DNA from 3 places in the Pseudomonas moorei genome. Region 1 is predicted to be linked to each of the others. Evidence: predicted binding sites of a transcription regulator. Region 1 holds the regulator's gene; each other region holds the start of a gene.

The links. Region 1 encodes FliA, which starts transcription of late flagellar genes. Its sites were predicted from a motif close to CTAAAGTTTNNNNNNNNNNNGCCGNTAA; they were not measured.
Region 2: the regulator FliA is predicted to act here: its motif matches at 4,494-4,521, upstream of flgM (flagellar biosynthesis anti-sigma factor FlgM).
Region 3: the regulator FliA is predicted to act here: its motif matches at 6,184-6,211, upstream of ACGJAX_RS17845 (methyl-accepting chemotaxis protein).

What each region holds. Positions count from the first base shown of each region.
Region 1 is NZ_AP035776.1:6,128,530-6,136,520, forward strand. Features, by position in the region: gene motD (flagellar motor protein MotD) at 1-383, opposite strand, end outside; gene ACGJAX_RS28590 (flagellar motor protein) at 399-1,139, opposite strand; gene ACGJAX_RS28595 (chemotaxis-specific protein-glutamate methyltransferase CheB) at 1,139-2,269, opposite strand; gene ACGJAX_RS28600 (chemotaxis protein CheW) at 2,319-4,577, opposite strand; gene ACGJAX_RS28605 (protein phosphatase CheZ) at 4,624-5,412, opposite strand; gene ACGJAX_RS28610 (chemotaxis response regulator CheY) at 5,432-5,803, opposite strand; gene fliA (RNA polymerase sigma factor FliA) at 5,970-6,710, opposite strand; gene fleN (flagellar synthesis regulator FleN) at 6,707-7,537, opposite strand; gene flhF (flagellar biosynthesis protein FlhF) at 7,654-7,991, opposite strand, start outside.
Region 2 is NZ_AP035776.1:6,396,701-6,404,691, forward strand. Features, by position in the region: gene flgD (flagellar hook assembly protein FlgD) at 1-602, opposite strand, end outside; gene flgC (flagellar basal body rod protein FlgC) at 618-1,061, opposite strand; gene flgB (flagellar basal body rod protein FlgB) at 1,065-1,472, opposite strand; gene cheR (protein-glutamate O-methyltransferase CheR) at 1,742-2,569, opposite strand; gene ACGJAX_RS29860 (chemotaxis protein CheV) at 2,616-3,548, opposite strand; gene flgA (flagellar basal body P-ring formation chaperone FlgA) at 3,632-4,393, shown strand; gene flgM (flagellar biosynthesis anti-sigma factor FlgM) at 4,558-4,884, shown strand; gene ACGJAX_RS29875 (flagellar export chaperone FlgN) at 4,934-5,401, shown strand; gene ACGJAX_RS29880 (flagellar brake protein) at 5,494-6,240, shown strand; gene ACGJAX_RS29885 (MFS transporter) at 6,304-7,668, opposite strand; gene ACGJAX_RS29890 (glutamine synthetase family protein) at 7,738-7,991, opposite strand, start outside.
Region 3 is NZ_AP035776.1:3,773,127-3,781,117, reverse strand. Features, by position in the region: gene benC (benzoate 1,2-dioxygenase electron transfer component BenC) at 1-765, opposite strand, end outside; gene benB (benzoate 1,2-dioxygenase small subunit) at 776-1,264, opposite strand; gene benA (benzoate 1,2-dioxygenase large subunit) at 1,261-2,625, opposite strand; gene ACGJAX_RS17855 (cytosine permease) at 2,828-4,234, opposite strand; gene ACGJAX_RS17850 (flavin reductase family protein) at 4,558-5,043, shown strand; gene ACGJAX_RS17845 (methyl-accepting chemotaxis protein) at 5,427-6,131, opposite strand; partial or broken gene ACGJAX_RS17840 (cache domain-containing protein) at 6,333-7,217, opposite strand; gene ACGJAX_RS17835 (LLM class flavin-dependent oxidoreductase) at 7,587-7,991, shown strand, end outside.

The DNA of each region.
Region 1 (7,991 bases):
CACAACTCGTTGCCGCGCACGGTCATCTGATTGGAGCTGATCAAGTCACCGAACGCTGCACTGATGTCGTCGGCGATGCTTTTAAGTGGATCGCTGGTGCCAGCAACACCGGCTTCGACCTGGTCACTGTCGTTGACCAGTGGCTTGGCCGGGGTCACGGTCTTGGGCCGTTCTTCGCCGATCGGGATCGGTTTCAAGGAACGATCGGCGTCCGTGAATACCCCGATCAGCGCCTGGGAAATGACCTTGTACTTGCCTTCGTTGATCGAGGAGATCGAGTACATCACCACGAAGAAGGCGAAGAGCAAGGTGATGAAGTCGGCGTAGGAAACCAGCCAACGTTCGTGGTTGACATGCTCTTCATGCTGGCGACGACGTGCCATGATCCATGCCCCCCATCAATCCATGAAGCCCTGAAGCTTCAACTCAATGGAGCGCGGGTTTTCACCTTCGGCGATCGACAGGAGGCCTTCGAGCAACATTTCCCGATAACGCGACTGACGCATCGCGATGGATTTGAGTTTCGCGGCAATCGGCAACAGCACCAGGTTGGCACTGGCCACGCCATAGATGGTGGCGACGAAGGCCACGGCAATGCCGTTGCCCAGCTGCGATGGGTCACCCAGGTTGCCCATGACGTGGATCAGGCCCATCACCGCACCGATGATGCCGATGGTCGGCGCATAACCGCCCATGCTTTCGAAGACCTTGGCGGCTTCGATGTCGCGGCTTTCCTGGGTATAGAAATCGACTTCCAGAATGCTGCGGATCGCTTCGGGTTCAGCGCCGTCCACCAGCAGTTGCAGGCCTTTGCGCGCGTAGTTGTCGGGTTCGGTGTCGGCCATCCCTTCCAGTCCGAGCAAGCCTTCCTTGCGCGCGGTCAGGCTCCAGTTGACGACACGGTCGACGCCACCGGCCAGATCGATGCGCGGTGGAAACAGAATCCACGCCAGAATCTGCAGGGCGCGCTTGAAGGCGCTCATCGGCGATTGCAGCAACGCCGCGCCGAAGGTGCCGCCGAGTACGATCAGCGCCGCCGGGCCGTTGGCCAATGCACCGAGGTGACCGCCTTCGAGGAAGTTGCCACCGATGATGGCAACGAACGCCAGAATGATCCCGATCAGGCTTAGAACGTCCATCAGACACACGCCTCGACCAGGTGCCGGCCAATGTCGTCGAGGCTATACACCGCGTCGGCGAGTTCGGCTTTGACGATGGCCATCGGCATGCCATAGATCACGCAGCTGGCTTCGTCCTGGGCCCAGATCGAACTGCCGCCCTGCTTGAGCAGGCGCGCGCCTTCGCGACCGTCGGCGCCCATGCCGGTCAACACGACCGCCAGAACTTTGTCACCGTAGGACTTGGCCGCAGAACCAAAGGTGATGTCCACGCAAGGCTTGTAGTTCAAACGCTCGTCGCCCGGCAGGATTTTCACCGCGCCACGGCCATCGATCATCATTTGCTTGCCACCCGGTGCCAGCAGCGCCAGGCCCGGACGCAGAATATCGCCGTCCTCGGCTTCCTTGACACTGATGCGGCAGAGCTTGTCCAGACGCTCGGCGAACGCTTTGGTGAAGGCCGCGGGCATGTGCTGGACCAGCACGATCGGTGCCGGGAAGTTGGCCGGCAGCTGGGTCAGGACCCGCTGCAAGGCCACCGGGCCACCGGTGGAGGTGCCGATGGCCACCAGTTTGTAGGCTTTGCGTTTGGGCGCAGGCGACGTGGGTGCGTGCGCTGGCGCACGAGCCGGGATCGGAGCCGGGGCCGGACGCGCGGGCACGTTGCCGCTGAAACTGCCAACGCTCGAAGGCGCTGGTGTCGGCGCGGAGGCCGCTACCGGTGGCGGTGCCGTGTAGGTGCTGACACGACGGTTACTGCGCGCGATACTGAGAATCTTCTCGCACAGCAGTTGCTTGACCTTCTCGGGGTTGCGCGAGATGTCTTCGAAATTCTTCGGCAGGAAGTCCACCGCGCCGGCGTCCAGCGCATCCAGGGTGACCCGGGCGCCTTCGTGGGTCAGCGAGGAAAACATCAACACCGGGGTCGGGCAGCGCTGCATGATGTGCCGCACCGCCGTGATGCCGTCCATCATCGGCATCTCGTAGTCCATGGTGATCACGTCGGGCTTGAGGGCCAGAGCCTGATCAATCGCCTCTTTTCCGTTGGTCGCCGTGCCGACGACCTGGATATTCGAATCCGCTGAAAGAATTTCCGAGACGCGGCGGCGGAAAAACCCCGAATCGTCCACCACCAGGACTTTGACTGCCATAAACACTCCGTTAGACGGAGCGAGGCTCAGTCGCCCCGCTCCATCAGAATCAAATACGCCGCGTGGCGTAACGCTTGAGCATGCTCGGAACATCGAGAATCAGCGCGATGCGGCCGTCACCGGTAATGGTGGCGCCCGACATGCCCGGGGTTCCCTGGAGCATTTTGCCCAATGGCTTGATGACCACTTCTTCCTGACCCACCAGTTGATCGACAACGAAGCCGATCCGCTGAGTGCCCACGGAAAGGATCACCACATGGCCTTCGCGCTGCTCTTCATGAGCGGCGGAGCTGACCAGCCAGCGCTTGAGGTAGAACAACGGCAGCGCCTTGTCCCGCACGATCACCACTTCCTGGCCGTCCACCACGTTGGTGGTCGACAGGTCGAGGTGGAAAATCTCGTTGACGTTCACCAGCGGGAACGCGAACGCCTGGTTGCCGAGCATGACCATCAGTGTCGGCATGATCGCCAGGGTCAACGGCACCTTGATGACGATCTTCGAACCCTGGCCCTTGGCCGAGTAGATGTTGATCGAACCGTTGAGCTGGGAGATCTTGGTTTTCACCACGTCCATGCCCACGCCACGACCCGACACGTCGGAAATCTCGGTCTTGGTCGAGAAGCCCGGGGCGAAGATCAGGTTGTAGCACTCGGTGTCGCTCAGGCGATCGGCCGCGTCCTTGTCCATCACTCCGCGTTTTACCGCGATGGAGCGCAGGACGTTCGGGTCCATGCCCTTGCCGTCATCGGAGATCGACAGCAGGATGTGGTCGCCTTCCTGTTCCGCGGCCAGGATCACCTTGCCGCCACGGGCCTTGCCCGAAGCTTCGCGTTCTTCCGGCGACTCGATGCCGTGGTCGACCGCGTTACGGACCAAGTGGACCAACGGGTCGGCCAGGGCCTCGACGAGGTTCTTGTCGAGGTCGGTTTCTTCGCCGACCAGTTCCAGGTTGATCTCTTTCTTGAGCTGGCGAGCCAGGTCGCGAACCAGACGCGGGAAGCGACCGAAGACCTTCTTGATCGGTTGCATCCGGGTCTTCATGACCGCGGTTTGCAGATCGGCGGTAACCACATCCAGGTTCGACACCGCCTTGGACATGGCCTCGTCGGCGCTGTTGGCCCCCAGGCGGACCAGGCGGTTACGCACCAATACCAATTCGCCGACCATGTTCATGATTTCGTCGAGACGCGCGGTATCGACCCGCACGGTGGTCTCGGCTTCGCTGGCCGGCTTCTCCGCAGGCGGAGCGGCCGGGGCACGGGCGGCTGCCGGTGCGGCGGCAGGCGCCGGCGCTTCAGCTTTGGGTTCGGGGGCTTTGGCGACAGGTTTCGGCGCTGCTGCCTTGGCGACTGGCGTGGCCACCGAAGCGGCGGTACCGGTTGCAGCAGTACCCACATCAGTGAACTTGCCTTTGCCGTGCAATTCGTCGAGCAGCGATTCGAACTCGTGATCGGTGATCAGATCGCTACCCGCCGCCGCAGCGGCAGGTGCTGCCGGCGCCGGCACCGAAGCGATGGCCGATTCCAGTGCGTCGACCGCAAAGTTGCCCTTGCCGTGCAACTGATCGAGCAACGCTTCGAATTCGTCGTCGGTGATGTCGGAGCTGTCGCCTGGCGCTTTAGGCGCAGGCGGTTCGCTGGACGCCGCAGGTGATGCCAGGGCATCGACGGCGAACTGACCTTTACCATGCAATTGATCGAGCAGTGACTCGAACTCGGCGTCAGTGATTTCGTCACTGGCAGCGGCAGCGCTATCTGCTGCTGGAGCGGCTGGCGCTTCGGCCTGAGCCTTGACGGCATTCAGCGAGTCCAGCAGTTGTTCGAATTCATTGTCAGTGATGTCGCCCGACTCGCTTTCGGCAACAGGCTCTTGCACCACTTCTTCTACCGCAGGTGCAGGCGCCGCCTCGTCAGCGGTTTGCGGCTCGGCCAGACGGGCCAGGGCTGCGAGCAATTCGGGTGTGGCCGCCGTGATCGGGCTACGCTCGCGGACTTCGCTGAACATGCTGTTCACCGCGTCCAGTGCTTCGAGAACCACGTCCATCAATTCCGAGTCGACGCGACGTTCGCCCTTGCGCAGGATGTCGAACACGTTCTCGGCGATGTGACAGCACTCCACCAACTCGTTGAGCTGGAGGAAGCCGGCGCCCCCTTTTACAGTGTGAAAACCGCGAAAAATTGCATTGAGCAGGTCCGCGTCATCCGGCCGGCTTTCCAGCTCGACCAGTTGTTCGGACAGTTGCTCTAGAATCTCGCCGGCCTCAACCAGGAAATCCTGAAGGATCTCTTCATCGGCGCCGAAGCTCATTAAGGGTGTGCTCCTACAGGTCTAAAAACCTAAAATACCTAGAACTCTAAAACCCTAGGCTGGATAGCAAATCGTCCACATCGTCCTGACCGGACACAACGTCTTCTCTTTTATCGGCATGAATCTGCGGACCTTCACCCTGAGAGAGATGTTTTTGTGGATCTTTTTCTGCAAGCATCGCTTCACGGTCATGTTCGATGCCCGCGAAGCGGTCCACCTGACTGGCCATGAGCACGAGCTTGAGCAGGTTGCTTTCGACTTCGGTGACCAGTTGGGTCACACGCTTGATCACCTGACCGGTGAGGTCCTGGTAATCCTGGGCGAGCAGAATGTCGTTGAGGTTGCTCGACACCGCACGCCCGTCTTCACTGCTGCGCGCCAGGAACCCGTCGACTCGCCGGGCCAGCTCGCGGAACTCTTCAGCCCCGACTTCGCGGCGCATGAAACGTCCCCAGTCCGTGCTCAAGGCCTGGGCTTCTTCACTCAGGCGATTGACCAGCGGCGTGGCGTTTTCCACCAGGTCCATGGTGCGGTTGGCCGCAGCCTCCGTCAGCTTGACCACATACCCCAGACGCTCGGTGGCATCGGTGATCTGTGACACTTCCTCGGCTTGCGGCATGTGCGGGTCAATCTGAAAATTGACGATCGCACTATGCAGCTCGCGGGTGAGCTTGCCCACTTCCTGGTACAGGCCGCGGTCACGGGTCTGGTTGAGCTCATGGATCAATTGCACAGCATCGCCGAACCTGCCCTTTTCAAGGCTCGCGACCAGTTCGACGGCGTGTTTTTTCAGGGTCGATTCGAAATCGCCCTGCGATGATTCGTTATGCCCCATAGCTCCCCCGTGGCGCAGTTCAACCGATGCGTTCGAAAATCTTTTCGATTTTTTCTTTCAACGCCTGGGCCGTGAAGGGTTTGACCACATAGCCGTTAACACCGGCCTGGGCGGCTTCGATGATCTGCTCGCGCTTGGCTTCGGCGGTCACCATCAGCACCGGCAGATGCTTGAGCTTTTCATCGGCACGCACGTGGCGCAGCAGATCGATACCGGTCATGCCAGGCATGTTCCAGTCCGTCACCAGAAAGTCGATGCTCCCGCTGTTGAGAACCGGAATGGCGGTAGTGCCATCGTCGGCCTCGACCGTGTTGGTGAACCCAAGGTCACGCAACAGGTTTTTTATGATCCGCCGCATCGTTGAGAAGTCATCAACGATGAGGATTTTCATGTTCTTGTCCAATTCGACCTCCAAGCAGACTAAAACGCGCCCAGCACCTGGACGCGCCATTTCAATCAATCTGGCAAAGCACTCAATGACTGTCTGGAGTACAACGGATCGAGACCGGCGCGGTTCAACACCCCACCCGCCACGTCGCAGTGCCCCCACACTGCCTTCAACGCGCTCGCCACTCTCCCAAACGCCCCCGCAAACGGGCCGCGCACTGGCTGTGTAACTGGCTGACCCGAGATTCGCTAACCCCCAGGACCTCACCGATTTCCTTGAGATTCAACTCTTCGTCGTAGTACAGCGCCAACACCAGTCGCTCACGCTCCGGCAAATTGGCAATCGCGTCCGCCAGCGCCGCCTGAAAGCGTTCATCTTCCAGGTCGCGCGACGGCTCGAGATGAGCACTCGCGCCATCCTCGTGCAGCCCTTCGTGTTCGCCGTCCTGCAACAGATCGTCGAAACTGAATAACCGGCTGCCCAGGGTGTCGTTCAAAATCCCGTAATAATCGTCGAGACTCAATTGGAGTTCGGCCGCAACTTCGTGATCTTTAGCGTCACGGCCGGTTTTAGCTTCAATCGAGCGAATTGCATCGCTGACCATGCGCGTGTTGCGGTGAACCGAACGAGGTGCCCAGTCCCCCTTGCGCACCTCATCGAGCATGGCGCCGCGGATTCGGATGCCCGCGTACGTTTCGAAACTGGCGCCTTTGCTGGCGTCGTATTTGGTCGAGACTTCCAGCAGGCCGATCATGCCGGCCTGGATCAGGTCTTCGACCTGGACACTGGCCGGCAGACGCGCCAGCAAGTGGTAGGCAATGCGTTTAACCAGTGGCGCGTAACGCTCGATCAATTCGTACTGCGCGTCACGTGCCGACTTCTTGTAGAGGTTGTAACCGCTGGCGGTCATAGCACGGGTCCTGCCGTTTGTTGCACGAGGCGCTCGACGAAAAACTCCAGGTGCCCACGGGGGTTGGCCGGCAGCGGCCAGGTATCGACTTTCTGGGCGATGGCCTTGAACGCCAGCGAACACTTGGAACGCGGAAACGCTTCATAGACGGCGCGCTGCTTCTGCACGGCCTTGCGCACGCTTTCGTCGTAAGGCACGGCACCGACGTATTGCAGGGCAACGTCGAGAAAGCGGTCCGTGACCTTGGTCAACTTGGCGAACAGGTTGCGGCCTTCCTGCGGGCTCTGCGCCATGTTGGCCAGGACGCGGAAACGGTTCATGCCGTAATCGCGGTTGAGCAACTTGATCAAGGCGTAGGCGTCGGTGATCGACGTCGGCTCGTCGCAGACCACCAGCAGGACTTCCTGCGCCGCGCGGACAAAACTGACTACCGAGTCACCAATGCCCGCAGCGGTGTCGATCACCAGTACGTCGAGATTGTCGCCGATATCGCTGAATGCCTGGATCAGGCCGGCGTGTTGCGCCGGGCTCAGATGAACCATGCTCTGGGTCCCGGACGCGGCGGGAACGATGCGGATGCCGCCGGGGCCCTGCAACAGGACGTCGCGCAGCTCGCAGCGGCCTTCGATCACGTCGGCCAGGGTACGTTTGGGTGTCAGCCCCAACAGAACGTCGACGTTCGCCAGCCCCAGATCGGCGTCCAGCAGCATGACGCGCCGGCCAAGCTCAGCCAAAGCCAGGGACAAGTTCACTGACACATTAGTCTTCCCGACGCCACCTTTGCCGCCGGTCACCGCGATCACCTGTACGGGATGCATGCTGCCCATGTTATTTCTTTACCTTGTCTTGCATAGACGGAGGCCACATTACTGGCTGCGCGTTCTCAACCGGAACAATGCATGGCAGACCATCGATGTAGGTACAAAAACTATTCATTTTTACCTCAGCCAACCTGCTTGGTCGGGCTGTGGTAGATGTCAGCGAACATGTCAGCCATGGCTTCTTCGCTGGGTTCTTCCTGCATTTGCACGCTGACGGCGCGACTGACCAACTGATGACGACGCGGCAGATGCAAATCATCCGGGATCCGCGGGCCATCGGTCAGGTAGGCCACCGGCAATTCATGACTGATGGCCAGGCTCAACACCTCGCCCAGACTTGCCGTTTCATCCAGTTTAGTCAGGATGCAGCCCGCGAGCCCGCAGCGCTTGTAACTGTGATAAGCGGCGGTTAGAACCTGTTTCTGGCTGGTGGTTGCCAGAACCAGATAATTTTTCGATT
Region 2 (7,991 bases), 270 kb from region 1:
ACAAGCGATACGGACTGACCGTCGATCGTGCTCGCAGCCCCGAAGCTATACGTGCCCGCAGGAACCGTTACACCGGAATCGTCCTTGCCGTCCCAGATGAAGCTGGCATTGCCCGCGCTCTGAGACCCCATGTCGATGGTGCGTACGGTCTTGCCGTCGGCATTGGTAATTTTCAGGCTGACGTCGGCGACCGAAGACGGAACGACGACCGTACCGCTGAGACTCTTGGTGGTGTCGACCACAGCCTTGTCGCTCGGCGCGATGACCGAACGCCCCACCAGCGAGGAAGCCTGCAGGGCTTGCGACGAGTTGTAGTTGCTGGCAAGACCGCTCACGGTGGTGTTGAGCGTGGTGATCCCCTCCAGGCTGCTGAACTGGGCCAACTGGGCCACGAACGCGCCGTTGTCCTGCGGCTCCAGCGGGTTCTGGTTTTTCAGCTGCGTGACCAGCAATTGCAGGAACGCGTCCTTGCCCAAGGCTTGGTTGCCCGTAGCACTGCTGGTTGCTGACGCCAGACCATTCGTCGTGGTGTTGGTCTTGATGGAGGAGTTGGCCAGGATATCGTTGAGGCTCAAACTGCTGGTGGTATCGCTAACACTCATTTGAATCGCCCCTTATCACTGACCGAGGGTCAGGACTTTCTGCATCATGGTTTTGGCCGTGTTCATCATTTCGGCGTTGGTCTGGAACGAGCGGCTCGCGGAAATCATGTCCGCCATCTCTTCCACCACGTTGACGTTCGGGTAATAGACGTAGCCCTTGGCGTCGGCGGCCGGATGGTTCGGCTCGTAGCGCGCCTCGAGGTTGCTCTGGTCTTCGACCACGCCCATGACCTGCACGCCTTGACCGGCAGCGTCCTGGTTCTGGAACAACGAATCGCTGCCGCCGCTCTGGCCGCCCTGGAACATGGTGGCGAATACCGGGTGACGCGCGCGGTAGGTCTGGTCGATGCTCGACGAGACGGTTTCGGCGTTGGCGATGTTCGAAGCGACGGTGTTCAAGCGAGTGGTCTGCGCACTCATGCCGCTACCGGCAATGTTGAAAACACTGGATAGAGACATGGCTTACTCTCCACGCAGGGCTGACACCAGCCCTTTGAATTTACTGTTGAGCAGGGTGAAGCTGGCCTGGAAGCCAATCGCGTTTTCCGCGTAGTTCGACTGTTCCAGCTGGGCGTCCACGGTGTTCTGGTCAATCGACGGTTGCATCGGCGTGCGGTACATCAGCGATTCGTCAGCATTGCCCAGCCCTTGCGCTTCGATATGACGGCTGTTGGTCATGTTCAAGGCGATGGTGCCGTTTTGGTTTTTCTCGCTCTGTGCCGCGAGCACTTTGGAGAAATCCAGATCCCGGGCCTTGTAGTTCGGGGTGTCGGCGTTGGCAATGTTGTTGGCCAGGACTTCAGCGCGCTGGGCGCGAAAGCCCAGTGCCTGTTCGTGAATACCGAGCGCTTTATCGAAGCTGATGCTCATGTCGGGAAACCTTCGGGTGACCTGATTTTTCGTACGATGGACATAGCAAGCGTCATGCCAAGTCAGAAAACCCCGTAAACCGGGGCTTTGCGGGCAGAGGCTAGGCGGCAATGCCAGAAAAGCGGCAACGGGTTTCCGCCGGATGCCGCTTTTCTGCCGCCTGGCATCCAATCCCGAGTACACCACTTGCCAACTCCTGGCGCGGTACTCGCCAGACACAAAAAAACGGGAGCCCCATAAGGACTCCCGTTTTTATGACGCCGACAAAATCACTTCGCCTGATAAATGATCCCAGGGCTGCACTGGACCATCTGGTAATGATCCGGCAATCCGTTCAGCGCTTCTGAAGCACCAAGGAACAGATAACCGCCAGGCTTCAACGTGCTGTGAATACGCAACAGGATGTCCTTCTTCACTTCGGCAGAGAAGTAGATCAGGACGTTGCGGCAGAACACGATATCGAACTTGCCCAGGCTGGCGTAGCTGTCCAGCAGATTGAACGAACGAAACTCCACCCGACTCTTGATCGGTGCCTTGATGACCCAGCGCCCCGGCCCTTTCGGGTCGAAATATCGCTGCAGTCGCTCGGGCGACAGACCGCGACCAATGGCCAGGCTGTCGTACTCGCCGGTCTTGCAGTTGGTCAGCATGGTGCCGGAAAGATCGGTGGCAACGATTTGCACCCCCATCCTCAACTGGCCCATGTTGGCCCGCTCGAACTCATCAATGGACATCGACAGCGAATACGGCTCCTGACCCGACGAGCATGCCGCCGACCAGATGCGCAAACGCTGGCCGGGACTGGCCTTGATCGCTTCGGGCAGTACCTTGTTCTTCAAGACTTCAAAGGGGTAGGTATCACGAAACCACAGGGTTTCGTTGGTGGTCATTGCGTCGACCACCTGCTCGCGCAAACCGCTGCGCGGCTGGGTCTGCATGCGCTGGACAAGCTCACCCAACGACTTGATACCCTGCTGCTCCATCAGTTTGTTGAGACGGCTCGATACCAGATACTGCTTGTTTTCACCGAGCAAAATGCCACAGGCTTTTTCCAGGAATACCCGGAACTGTTCGAAATCCAAATTACCCGTTGACAATGCTGCCGCCTCTTAAATCGTGTTGACTGCCGGGGGCCGAACGCCCCTAGCTAATGTCTGCTGCTTTGATCCGGTCGACTACCCGGGATGCCAGGTCATCAGGACGGAATTTGGCGAGGAAGTCATCGGCACCGACTTTCTTGACCATCGCCTGATTGAACACACCCGACAACGAAGTATGCAGGATGATATGTAGCTTTTGCATGCGAGGGTCGTTGCGGATTTCCGCCGTCAGGGTGTATCCGTCCATCTCCGGCATCTCGATGTCGGAAATCATCATCAGGAACTCTTCCTCCGGCTTCTTGCCCTCGTCGACCAGTTTGCGCAGGTAATCCAGCGCTTGCCGACCGTCGTTCAACGCCACCACTTCGACGCCAACCGTTTGCAAGCAGCGCGTGACCTGTTTGCGTGCCACCGACGAATCATCGACTGTCAACACACGCAGAGAGAGCGCCTTGTGCTGGGTTTCGACATCCACCACACCAACCGAAATCGCTTCCGGTGTCGGCGCCACTTCCGCCAGCACTTTCTCGACGTCGATGATTTCGACCAGTTGATTGTCGACGCGAGTCACGGCCGTCAGGTAGTGATCGCGGCCAGTGCCCTTGGGCGGCGGATGAATCTCCTCCCAGTTCATGTTCACAATGCGTTCCACCGAGCGCACCAGGAACCCCTGGGTCTTGGTGTTGTACTCCGTGATGATCACGAAAGGGTTGTTCTTGTCTTTCAAGCCCCCGGAGCCGGTCGCCATCGCCAGATCAAGGATCGGAATGGTCGCCCCCCGAATATTCGCCACGCCGCACACGACAGGACTGGACTTGGGCATCAGTGTCAGTTGGGGGCATTGCAGCACCTCCCGGACCTTGAACACGTTGATCCCATAGAGCTGCTGGCCGTCAAGACGGAACAACAACAGCTCAAGGCGATTCTGCCCCACCAGTTGCGTGCGCTGGTTTACCGAATCCATTACACCAGCCATGCCCAGACTCCTACACCAACGCTAAGTGTTGTTGCGACGCACATTCATCTCTAAACGGCACGGCGCTTGCTTTTTATCTCTCTATGAACAGAGAACCGACATTTTTTCGACGCCTTACCACACCCTACCGCAGATTACTCGGCGTGCTGGCGACTGTGTGCCTGTTCAACGCTGGCAGCCCTGCCCTTGCTGACCCAGTTACCTTGCCTGACATGCTTATCGGCGTCACCCAAGGCTTTCTTGAGTTCACCGTAGAAGACTATCTGGCCACCAGTCAAACGGAAGGTCGCTATGAAATCCAGGTTAACCAGCTCGATCCGCGCATGCGCATGCCGATGTGCGACAAGGAATTGACAGCCTCGCTGGAGAGTCCGGCCAAGCCACTGGGCCGGGTAACGGTCAAGGTCCGGTGTGAGGGAGCATCCCCCTGGACCGTCTTCGTACCCGCTCAAGTACGCCTGTTTCGTGACGTTGTGACCACCACCCGCCCCCTGCGCCGCGCCGGCATTGTCGAGCCTGGAGACGTGACATTGCGTGAGCGCGATATCAGCCTGATCAACCAGGGATATTTGACCTCGGTGGATCAGGCGATCGGGCAAAAACTTACCCGACCAATGGTCGCCGACCAGGTCATTACCCTGGTGCACATGGAGCAAGCGGAAGTCGTTCGCAAGGGCGATCAGGTGGTGATTACCGCGCGCAGTGGTACGCTCAGCGTGCGAATGCCAGGCGAAGCGCTGGCCAACGGTGGCTTGAATGAACAGATCCGGGTCAAGAACCTCAACTCGCAGCGGGTCATCAAAGCTCAGGTCACCGCGCCGGGGCAGGTGGAAGTAGCCATGTAGGGCTCCCTGTTCATGAAGATGGCGCTTCCTGAGGCTGTTCCCTAAACTGTGCTCCATGCGGGGCAAGCGCCGACGCGCGCAAGCTCCCGGATAAATGGGCCTAAAGTTTTGCAGGGGATGGCCGAAAACAGGGCAAGCGTCCAAATTCCCAGAGGTTTTTTATCATGGTCATCGATTTCAGCCGTTTGAACAGCTCCTCGTCACTTACGGGCAGTACACGTACCAGCGCGAGCAAGGAAACGGCCGACGCCGGCAAGTCCGCAGCGCTGAATACCCCGGCCGAACAGGCCAGCACCGTTAAGAGCGGGGAATCGGTACATCTCAGCAATGAGGCTCAACAGTTGCAAAAGGTCACTGATACGCTGCGCGATCAGCCTGTCGTCGACAACGCCCGCGTGGCCGCGTTGAAAGCAGCGATTGCCGATGGCAGCTACAAAGTCGACAGCAACCGTGTAGCCAGCAAACTGCTCAACTTCGAAGCCCAGCGCTAGGCCCACGGCCTGCGCCAGGCTTTTGGACGCTTAAAAACCAAGGCCAGCCATGCACGACACTAATTTACTGCAACTGATCACCGACGATTTTGCTCCAGCGCAACAATTGCTGGAGTTACTGCAGACCGAGTCCCTCGCCCTGCATGGTCGCGACATGCCCCTGCTCGAAAACGTTCTGGCACAGAAACAGGCATTGATCATTTTGCTCGAACAGCATGGCCGCAAGCGCAGCGAAATTCTCGCCAGCCTCAACTTGCCAACCAACCGTAGCGGGCTGGAGCAGCTGGCCAGCCATTCGAGCATTGGCGAACAGTTGCTGGCGCAGAGCGACGTGCTGACCAACCTCCTGGCCCAGTGCCAGACCACCAATGCCAGCAACGGTCAGTCGATCCTGATACAGCAAGCCGCTACGGCTGCCCAGCTGAAAATTCTTACCGGCGGCGAACCTCCTGCGCTCTACGATGCCAGCGGATCATTCTCCAAGCTTGTGAAACCGCGCCCGCTCAGTCAGGCTTAAGCTTGTCGATGAGCACGCTCTATCAAGACGCGAAACATGCTGGCAAAATGCTGGCTAGCCGTAGTCAAAACTTGTCTGGAGATTGATTAACCGTGTCCAATGCCTTAAATGCGGATGATGCTCCGCAGCCACCCAAGGTGCTTAGCACGCCTCTGGAAATCTCCAGCAACCTGCGCCAGCTGCAAGAAAGTCATGACCCGCTGATCATTACGTTTCATGAGCGCAGCCAGCGCTTCCAGAGCTATCTGGTGGACGTTGATCGTGAAAGCAAGATGATTGCCCTGGACGAAATGATTCCCCGAGACGGCGAACGTTACTTGTTGGCCGGCGAACCCTTCAAGGTCGAAGGCTTCCACGAAGGCGTGCGTATTGCCTGGGAAAGCAACGGTCCGCTGACCATCGACGAATCCGGCGGTACTCGTTGCTATCGCGGCGCACTGCCCGATGAAGTGGTCTACCATCAGCGCCGCAATGCGTTCCGCGCTGCGTTGAAACTGGCACAATTGGTCGACGTCGACCTGGATGGCGAGAAACTCAAGGCACCGATCAGCGGCAAGTTGCTAGACATCTCGGCTACCGGTTGCAAGCTGCGCTTCTCTGGCGACATCTCTGGAAGCCTGCAATTGGGTCAAGTCTATGACCGCTTCGTGGCCGCCCTGCCTTTTGGCAAGATGATGGCCCCGGTTGAGTTGCGTTACTTGCACTTTGAAGAAAAGATCTCCACTACCTTCGCCGGTGTGCGCTTCCATAACATGAGCGGATTGGTGCAACGGCAGGTCGAACGGTTCGTCTATCAGCTGCAACGCGAAGCGCGGCGCTTCGACAAAGATGACTTCTGAAACAGAAGTCTGAATAAAAGCGGGCAGTCCCTTGCGGTGACTGCCCGTTTTTTTGCCTCAATGTTATGGCCTGGCCTCGGTGAAACTTTTTTCGCTGCCCGTGTCCGGCTGCTCCGGAGGCGTATCTGCTTCAGGCTCCGATGCAGACTCCGGTTCGGAAGGTATCGGGTTCTGCATCTGTTCCTGCACCATCTGCTCATCCACCCGCGGATCGAGTGCAGCCACCAGTGGCGAGCTCGACATACTGTCCGGCATGGCAACGTGGTGCAGCGGCGCATCTTCCACCTGGTGCAGGTTGGTCACCGCTTTCGGACGAATTCGCCACACCAGGACCAACGCAAAAAAGCTGAAGAATGCGTAAAGCATCTGGCTGCCGAACAACTTCATCAACACCCCGGCCACCAGCGGTCCGATGCTGGCACCAACCCCGTAGGTCACCAGTAACATCGCAGTCAGCGATACCCGACGATCCCCCTCGATGTGGTCATTGGAAAATGCCACGGCCAACGGATACAGACAGAACTGAACCAATGAGCAGAGAAAACCGGCGATGAACAACACCTCCAGCGGCACCCGCTCCATGATCGCCAGCGGCAAAGCGGCCAGCGCCAGACTGAAAGCGAAACTGCGGATCAACAGCGCCCGGTCATAGCGATCGGACAACCACCCCAGAGGCCACTGCACCAGCAACCCGGCAAAAATACAGCTACCCATGAACAGACCGACCTGTTCGGTGGACAACCCCTGCTGCGAGGCATACAGCGGTGCCAAGCCATAAAACGAGCCGACGATCAGCCCCGCTCCCAACACCGTACTCAACGACTGCGGCACCCGCTTGATAAAGAACCGAGGCTCCATCGGTGCCGGATGCAACGGTGCCGGGTGAATGCGTCGGGTCAAGGCCACCGGCACCAGGCACAAGGTAAAACACAGAGCGACCAACATCAGCAGCTCGAGCCCCAGTCCTGGGTGCATGACCAGAATCAGTTGTCCAAGCACCAACCCCAGATACGAAGCAATCATGTAGCCGCTGAACACCATCCCGCGCTGCTTGGTGTCGGCCTGTTCGTTGAGCCAACTCTCGATGACCATGTATTGGCACATCATGCCTAGGCCGACGATCACCCGCAGGAAAAGCCAGGCAGGCAACCAGTTCACCAGGCCATGGCCCAGCACTGCCGCGCCAACGATCCCGGCACAGGCCGAATAAGCTCGAATATGACCAACCCGGGCGATCAGTCGATGGCCGATCTTGCCACCCAGCACAAGACCGAAATAGTTGGCAGCCATCAACGCACCGACCCAAAGGCTATCGACATGGTCGGCAGCCAGGCGCAACGCCAGGTAAGTACTCAACAAGCCTGAACCGATCAACATCATCAGCGAGGCGAAATAAAGCGCTCGAAAGGATTTCCAGATTTGGCGCATCGGCGTTCCGAGCGGCTCCTTGCAGTGAGAAACGGGCTATCCAAACGATAGCCCGATGTCGACATTTCGTCAGGCCTGGGCCGCTAGAACACGCCTTTCCCAGGGAGTAATTTCATCATGGAAGCTGGTCAGCTCCAGGGTCTTCGAAGCAATGTAGCCTTCGATGAACTCCGAGCCGAACAGTTCCTTCGCCAATTGGCTACGTTTCAGACGCACCAGAGCTGCATGCAAGGTACAGGGTAACGAAAGATTGTCCGGCACTTCAAATTCGCCCTGGATCGGATCGCTCGGTTCCAGTTGTCGTTCAATGCCATAGAGTCCCG
Region 3 (7,991 bases), 2.4 Mb from region 1:
GCGATCGAGTTCCACCAGGTCGAAATCGTGGGTCACGCCGTAGATCAAATGCAGCGGATGTTCACTGCCCTGCTCGGCGATTTTCTCCAGCATCGCGGTGAACGGCGCCAGCCCGGTGCCGCCGGCCAGCAACAACAACGGCCGACGGATGTCGCGCAGGTAAAAACTGCCCAGGGGACCGGCCAGGCTCATGCTGTCACCAGCCTTGGCCATGCCGGTGAGGAAGGTGCTCATCAAGCCGCCGGGCACGTTGCGAATCAGGAAACTGACTTCGCCGTCGCGCTGCAACGAGCTGAACGAGTAGGCGCGGGTCTGCCCGCTGCCGGGAATCCCCAGGTTCACGTATTGCCCCGGCAGGAACGCCAGTTTGTTCAAAGCCTCGCCCTTGATCGACAGCGCGATGGTGCTGTCGGACAACTGGCGCACAGCGCTGATGGTGGCATCGTAGCTGGCTTGCTGGGTGCGGCAGACCTCCGACGACACCGGCACCCGCACCACGCAATCGCTCTGGGCGCGCATCTGGCAGGTCAGTACAAAGCCCTGCTCGGCTTCATCGGCGCTGAGGGCGTCTTCGATGTATTCCTCGCCCAGGTCGTAGCGACCGGCCTCGGCAAAGCACTTGCAGGTGCCGCAGGCACCGTCACGGCAGTCCAGCGGAATGTTGATGCCTTGACGGTACGCGGCATCGGCCACGGTTTCGCCGGCATTGGCGTCGATGAACCGGGTGACGCCGTCTTCGAAGTTGAACGCAATGGAATGGGTCATGACGGCCGCCTCACAGGTGATAGACATCGATGACCTGACGAACGTAGTCGTTCTTCAGGATCACTTTCTTGGCCTTGATCAGCGGGTTTTCACCGCGCACATCGAGGGTGTAGAAACTGCTGCCGAAATAGCTGTCGACGGTCTTGTAGCGAAAGCTCAGGGTGTGCCAGTTGAAGCGCACCTTGCACAGTCCGTCGGCCTGTTCGAGCAACTCGATGTTGCTGATGTTGTGCGAGGTGCGGGTGTCCGGAATGCTCGCACTGGAACGCTCGGTCTTGATCCGGAAGACGCGGTCTTCCAGGCCGGTGCGGTTGCCGTACCAGATCAGCGAGATTTCCCGCTGCGGGTCTTCGGTCAACTCATCGTTGTCGTCCCACGACGGCATCCAGAATGTGGCGTCCGGGGCGTACAACTCCAGCCACTCATCCCATTGCCGGTCATCGAGGTAACGCGCTTCGCGGTAGAGAAAATCGCGCACACGGTCATAGGTGATGGTCATTGCACGGTCTCCACGGCAATCAGCCCGGACTGCTCGTCCGCCAGGGCCTTGAGCATGGTCTGCTGCCAATACTTGTGTTGCAGCACGAACAGGCCTTCGTCTTCGGTGCGCACACCGCTGAGCAGCGGGTGCAGGTCGATCTCTTTGGCTGCTTCGTCGGCACCTTCGATCCAGTGCTCGGCACCGCGGGACATGTCATTCCAGGTGGTGACGCTGCCCTGGTAGCTGGTCTGGCAGGAGCGGAACTCCTCCAGGTCATCCGGGGTGGCCATGCCGCTGACGTTGAAGAAATCTTCGTACTGGCGAATCCGGCTCGAACGCGCAGCGTCGCTCTCGCCCTTGGGGGCGATGCAGTAGATGGTGATTTCCGTGCGGTTGACCGAGATCGGCCGGGCAATGCGGATCTGCGAGCTGAACTGATCCATCAGGTACACGTTCGGGTACAGGCACAGGTTGCGCGAGTTCTCGATCATCCAGTCGGCGCGGGCCTTGCCGAAGTCCTGGGCGAGTTCGTCGCGACGCTCGTACAGCGGACGGTCCTCGGGGTTGGCCCAGCGGGTCCAGAGCAGCATGTGGCCCTTGTCGAAGGAATAGAAACCACCGCCCTGCTTGGCCCAGCTGCCTGCGCTCATGGTCGGGTTGGTATCACCGGCCTCGCGCTGTTTGCGCTGGTTCTGGGTCGCCGCGTAGTTCCAGTGCACGGAGCTGACGTGGTAACCGTCGGCACCGTTTTCGGCAGTGAGTTTCCAGTTGCCTTCATAGATGTAGCTGGAAGAGCCGCGCAGCACTTCCAGGCCATCGGGCGACTGATCGACGATCATGTCGATGATCTTCGCCGACTCGCCCAGGTGCTCCACCAGCGGCACCACATCGGCCTTGAGGCTGCCGAACAGGAAACCGCGATAGGACTCGAAACGCGCGACTTTGGTCAGGTCGTGGGAGCCTTCGCAGTTGAAGCTCGCCGGGTAGCCGGCATTGGCCGGGTCCTTGACCTTGAGCAGCTTGCCGGAGTTGTTGAACGTCCAGCCATGGAACGGGCAGGTATAGGAACTCTTGTTGCCGGACTTGTGCCGGCACAGGGTCGCGCCGCGATGACTGCAGGCGTTGAGGAAAGCGTTGAGCACACCGTCCTTGTTGCGCGCGATGAAGATCGACTGGCGCCCCATGGTCGTGGTGTAGAAATCATTGATATTGGGGATCTGGCTTTCATGGGCCAGGTACAGCCAGTTGCCTTCGAAGATGTGTTGCATCTCCAGATCGAACAGGCGCGGGTCGGTGAACATCTCGCGCTTGCAGCGATAGAGGCCTTGGGCAGGGTCGTCTTCAAGCAGGGAGTGAAGATATTCGGGTCGCAGGGTCATGGCCGCCGCCTCCGTTGTTATTGTTCAGGCAGGGTCATGCTAGGACGAGGGGGGATGACGGACTATCCGCGGGGTGCAGACCTTTATCCGTTTTGTGCAACAGATGAAGGGGATTCTGGCGGCAACTTCCCCGAACAACACCAGAAAACAAAAATGCCCGGCCAAAGGCCGGGCATTCCAGACAAACACTGCCAATCAAAAATCAGTCAGTAAAACCAAACCGCGCCACCCCGCTCAACCGAGCCTGCCCACGGGTCGCCAGGCAGTAATACAGTGGACACGTCACCACCAACCCCACCAGCCACGACAGATCCGCCCCCTCAACCAGATTGGCGTAAGGCCCGACATACAGCGACGTATTGGCAAACGGCAATTGCACGATGATCCCGATGAAATACGCCACGATCGCGTGCAGATTGAAGCGCCCATAGATCCCGCCGTCGGCACGGAAGATCGAAGCAATGTCGTAGCAGCCACGCTTGATCACATAGAAATCAATCAGGTTGATCGAAGCCCACGGCACCAGCACCAACAACAGCGCCAGAATCAGCCCGATGAACTGCGAGATGAAATTCGCCGAAGCGCCGAGCGCCACCACGCAGCAACCCGCCAGCACCACGCTCGACAACACCACGCGCACCTTGATGCTCGGCGTCCACTGACTGGCGAAGGTCTGGATCGAAGTGATGATCGACAGCACCGCGCCGTACAGATTCAAGGCGTTGTGACTGATGATGTTGAGCAGGAACAGCACCATCAGAATCGGCCCCAGCCAGCCGGTGGATTGCTTCACCGCAGCCATTGCTTCAGTGCCTTCCGGGGTCGCCAGGACCGCCACCGCGCCGAAGGTAAATGACAGGATCGTGCCCAGGGTCGCGCCCAGGTAAGTGGCGAAGAACGGACGAGTGATGCCGATATCCGCCGGCAGGTAGCGCGAGTAGTCCGACACGTAAGGCGAGAAGCTGATCTGCCAGATGATCCCCAGGGACACCGTGGCCAACCAGCCAGACAGGTTGAAACCGCCGCGGGTGAAGAAGTCCACTGGCAAGTCATGGGCGAAGATATAGAGGAAGCCGGCGAGCAGCGCGCTGCCCATCACCCAGGTGCCAATGCGGTTGAGGGTGTGGATGAAGCGGTAACCGATCACCCCGATGGCGGTGGCGCTGAGGGCGCCGATCAGGATGCTGGCGGGCACCGGCACCGAAGGCACGATGCCGACGATCGACTTGCCGGCCAACACGATGTTGGAAATGAAGAAACCGACGTAGATCAGGGCGGCAAAGAACACGATCAGCAACGCGCCATAGCGGCCGAACTGACCCCGGCTCTGGACCATTTGCGGAATGCCCATGCGCGGGCCCTGGGCCGATGCCAGGGCAATCACCAGCCCGCCGACCATGTGCCCCAGGGCAATCGCCAGCAGCCCCCAGAACAAGTTGAGATGGAACACTTGAACCACCATGGCACCGGTGACGATGGGCAGGGGTGCAATGTTGGTACTGAACCATAGGGTGAAAAGATCGCGGGCCTTCCCGTGGCGCTCTGCGAGTGGAACGTAGTCGACCGTGTGATTCTCGATCAACGGGTCTTGCCGGGACATCTGGGACATATGCATGAACTCGAGTTTGTCTGTTCTTATCTTTGTATGAAGCCAAACCGGGGGGACTCTCTGGCCGCCCCTCAGATGCGCACCATATTATGGTATTCCAAACCTTTCACAAGACTGATCCGGTCTTTGCGAGCCCATCTGATGCGCAATCCTGCCGCAAAACCGCACGCTGTGCCTAGCTGAAAGCCGCGTATTTACTGACTTCAAGACTAAAGGTGCACGTTTATCGGGCCGCAGAAAAAGCGCTTGCAAACGATGTATTACGGTATACCATCAGACCTACAAACTCATAAAAACCAAGCTTCACACCCGAGGACAGTCCAATGATCGATGCCGCCATCTACAAACAAGTCATGGGCTCGTTCCCGTCCGGCGTAACCGTGATCACCACGCTCGACGACGACGGGCAAATCGTCGGCCTGACGGCCAGTGCGTTCAGCTCGCTGTCCATGGACCCGGCCCTGGTGCTGTTTTGCCCCAACTACAGCTCCGATTCCTACCCGGTACTGATCAAGAACAAACGCTTTGCCATCCACGTGCTGTCCGGTGGGCAGCAGAGCGAAGCCTATGCCTTCGCGCGCAAGGGCAAAGACAAGGCGCAAGGCATCGAGTGGACACTAAGCGAATTGGGCAACCCGATCCTGGCCAACGCCACGGCGGTCATCGAATGCGAACTGTGGCGCGAATATGAAGGGGGCGACCACGCGATCATGGTCGGCGCGGTGAAGAACCTGATCGTGCCCCGGCACAACGCCGGACCACTGGTGTATTGCCACGGCAAAATGGGCGCCCTGCCCGTTCCGGCCTGATTTCAAAAGATTCCGCCGTCGCTCCTACCGTTTTGATCGGGCTATCAGACCCGCAAGCCTCGCGCCCGCAGGGACGACGCAAATCCCCGTGGGAGCGGGCCTGCCCGCGATGGACGTCAACGATAACGCTGGCTGTCTGAATTCCCGTGGTGTCCGGGCGTTTTTCGCGAGCAGGCTCGCTCCTACAGGTCAGCCCAAACGCGGGCTGGCTCGCTCCCGCAAGCGCCACGCAAATCCTTGTGGGAGCGGGCCTGCCCGCGATGGACGTCAACGATAACGCTGGCTGTCTGAATTCCCGTGGTGTCCGGACGTTTTTCGCGAGCAGGCTCGCTCCTACAGGTCAGCCCAAGCGCGGGCTGGCTCGCTCCTGCAGGGGCCACGCCTTAGGTACGGAACCGATTGACCAGGCCATTCAACGTCTGCGACAGCTGCGTCAGGTTCTGCGCGTCCTGGCGCGTGGCATCGGCCAGGCTGGCGACCAGTTGCGCATCACCGTGGATCTGGCTGATGTGCCGGTTGATATCCTCGGCCACCTGATGCTGTTCTTCCGCCGCGGTGGCGATTTGCGTGTTCATGTCGCGGATCACGTCCACCGACTCGCGAATCAACCCGAAACTCTCCCGCGCTTCATTGATCGACAACACCGTCTCCTGGGACACCTCCAGGCTGGCGTGCATCTGTTTGCCCATCTGGTGGGTACGCCGTGCCAGATTGCCGAGCAAACCATCGATTTCACTGGTCGAGTCCGATGTGCGCTTGGCCAGCGCCCGCACTTCGTCGGCCACCACCGCAAAACCACGCCCCTGCTCGCCCGCTCGCGCGGCTTCGATGGCGGCGTTCAACGCCAACAGGTTGGTCTGCTCGGCAATCGAGCGAATGGTGCCGAGGATCGACTGAATGTCATTGCTGTCCTGCTCCAGTTGCTGCATCGCCTCGGCGGAGTGGCTGATTTCCTCGCTCAGGCGCCCGACATTGGTCACCGCCGCGTCGATCTGCTGTTGCCCGGTGCGCGCCTGGCGCTGGCCGTTATCCGCCGAGTCGGCGGCCTGGCTGCAAGAGCGCGCCACCTCATTGGAGGTGGCCACCATTTCATGGAATGCCGTAGAGACCATGTCCACGGCTTCGCGTTGGCGTGCAGCGACATCGGCCATTTCCGCCGAAACTTCGGTGGCGCTTCCCGAACTGCTGTGGATCTGCCCCGACGCCAGACCAATGCGCTGGATCAGGGTGCGGATGGCTTCGAGGAACTGATTGAACCAGCCGGCCAACTGCGCCGTTTCGTCCCGACCACGCACGGTCAGGCGCGCGGTCAAATCGCCTTCGCCCTGGGCGATGCCTTCCAGGCCGCTGGCGACGCCGCGAATGGGCTTGACGATCAGTCCGGCAAACCAGGCGCCGGCCATGGCGAAGAGTGCGGCGCTGACCAGCGCGATGAGGGCAATCACCCAAGTCAGGCGCGTGGCCGCGGCCATGACTTCACTTTCCCGGACCACGCCGACAAAACGCCAGCCCAACGATGCCGACGGCCAGACGAAGGCCATGTAACGCTCGCCCGCCAGTTCGACCTCGACCAGGCCCTTGCCGGCCTCGCCCAACTGCCGATAACCGTCACCCAGATCAGCGAGTTTCTTGAAGTTGTGGCTTGGGTCATGGGGATCGACCAGCACCGTGTTGTTGCCTTCCATCAGCATCAGGTAACCGCTCTCGCCCAGCTTGATCTGCTTGATCAGGTCAGTCAGTTGCTTGAGCGACACATCGATGTTCACCACCCCGCCGTTGCCGCCCAGGCGATTGCTGAAGCTGCGCACGGTGCTGACCAGCACCACATCGTCGGCCGCCCAGTAATAGGCCTCGGTGCGCAGGGTCTTGCCGGGCTGGGCCATCGCCGTTTTGTACCAGGGACGGGTACGCGGGTCATAACCGGCGAGTTTCGGATCGCCCGGCCAGAACACATACCCGCCCTCCTGCGTGCCCAGGGACAGATAGGCGTACGCCGAGTGACTCCTGGCCAGCCCGGCGAACAGATCAAACAGCCGCTGATCCTGCTCGCCCATCGCCACTTGCGCCGCGTCGCTGGACAGATAGCGCTTGAGATGGGCGTCGATATTTTGCAGCTGCGGGTGTTCGGCGAGGTAGGCGACGTTCTGGCTGATGCCTTCGAAAAACAGCTGCATGGCGTTTTCCACCTGGCGGATCTCCCGCCCGCTGCTGTCGATGAAGGTCTCGCGCGCCTCGTTGCGCACATTGAGGATGATCCACACCGCCACCAGCAGCACCGGCAGGCTGGCGATCAGCGCGAAAGCCATGATCAGTTTTTGTTTTATGTTCATCGAGCTCGCCTTCCTTGTGAGGTGAGAATGTGACCGTCGGAGAGAAATATTTTGCGGATATTCCATATTATGGTATACCAATAACCCATCAGCCGAACAGCCGTCCTCAGGAACGCGCTTTACACTGGCGAGAACAACGGGGAGCCCCGCGCTCATTCCAGGCAACAGGCCCGCAGTCGACAGGCCGACAACAAAAGATCCGAGGTAAGCGTCATGAAATTTTCCCTGTTCGTACACATGGAACGTTGGGACGAAAGCATCAGCCACCGCCAGCTGTTCGAAGACTTGACCGAGCTGACCCTGATGGCCGAAGCCGGCGGTTTCAGCACCGTCTGGATCGGTGAGCACCACGCCATGGAATACACCATCTCGCCGAGCCCGATGCCGCTGCTGGCCTACCTGGCCGCCAAGACCACCACCATCCACCTGGGCGCCGGCACCATCATCGCGCCGTTCTGGCACCCGATCCGGGTTGCTGGCGAATGCGCATTGCTGGACGTGATCAGCAACGGGCGCATGGAAGTGGGCCTGGCCCGTGGCGCTTATCAGGTTGAATTCGACCGCATGGCCGGTGGCATGCCCGCATCAAGCGGCGGCCAGGCATTGCGGGAAATGGTT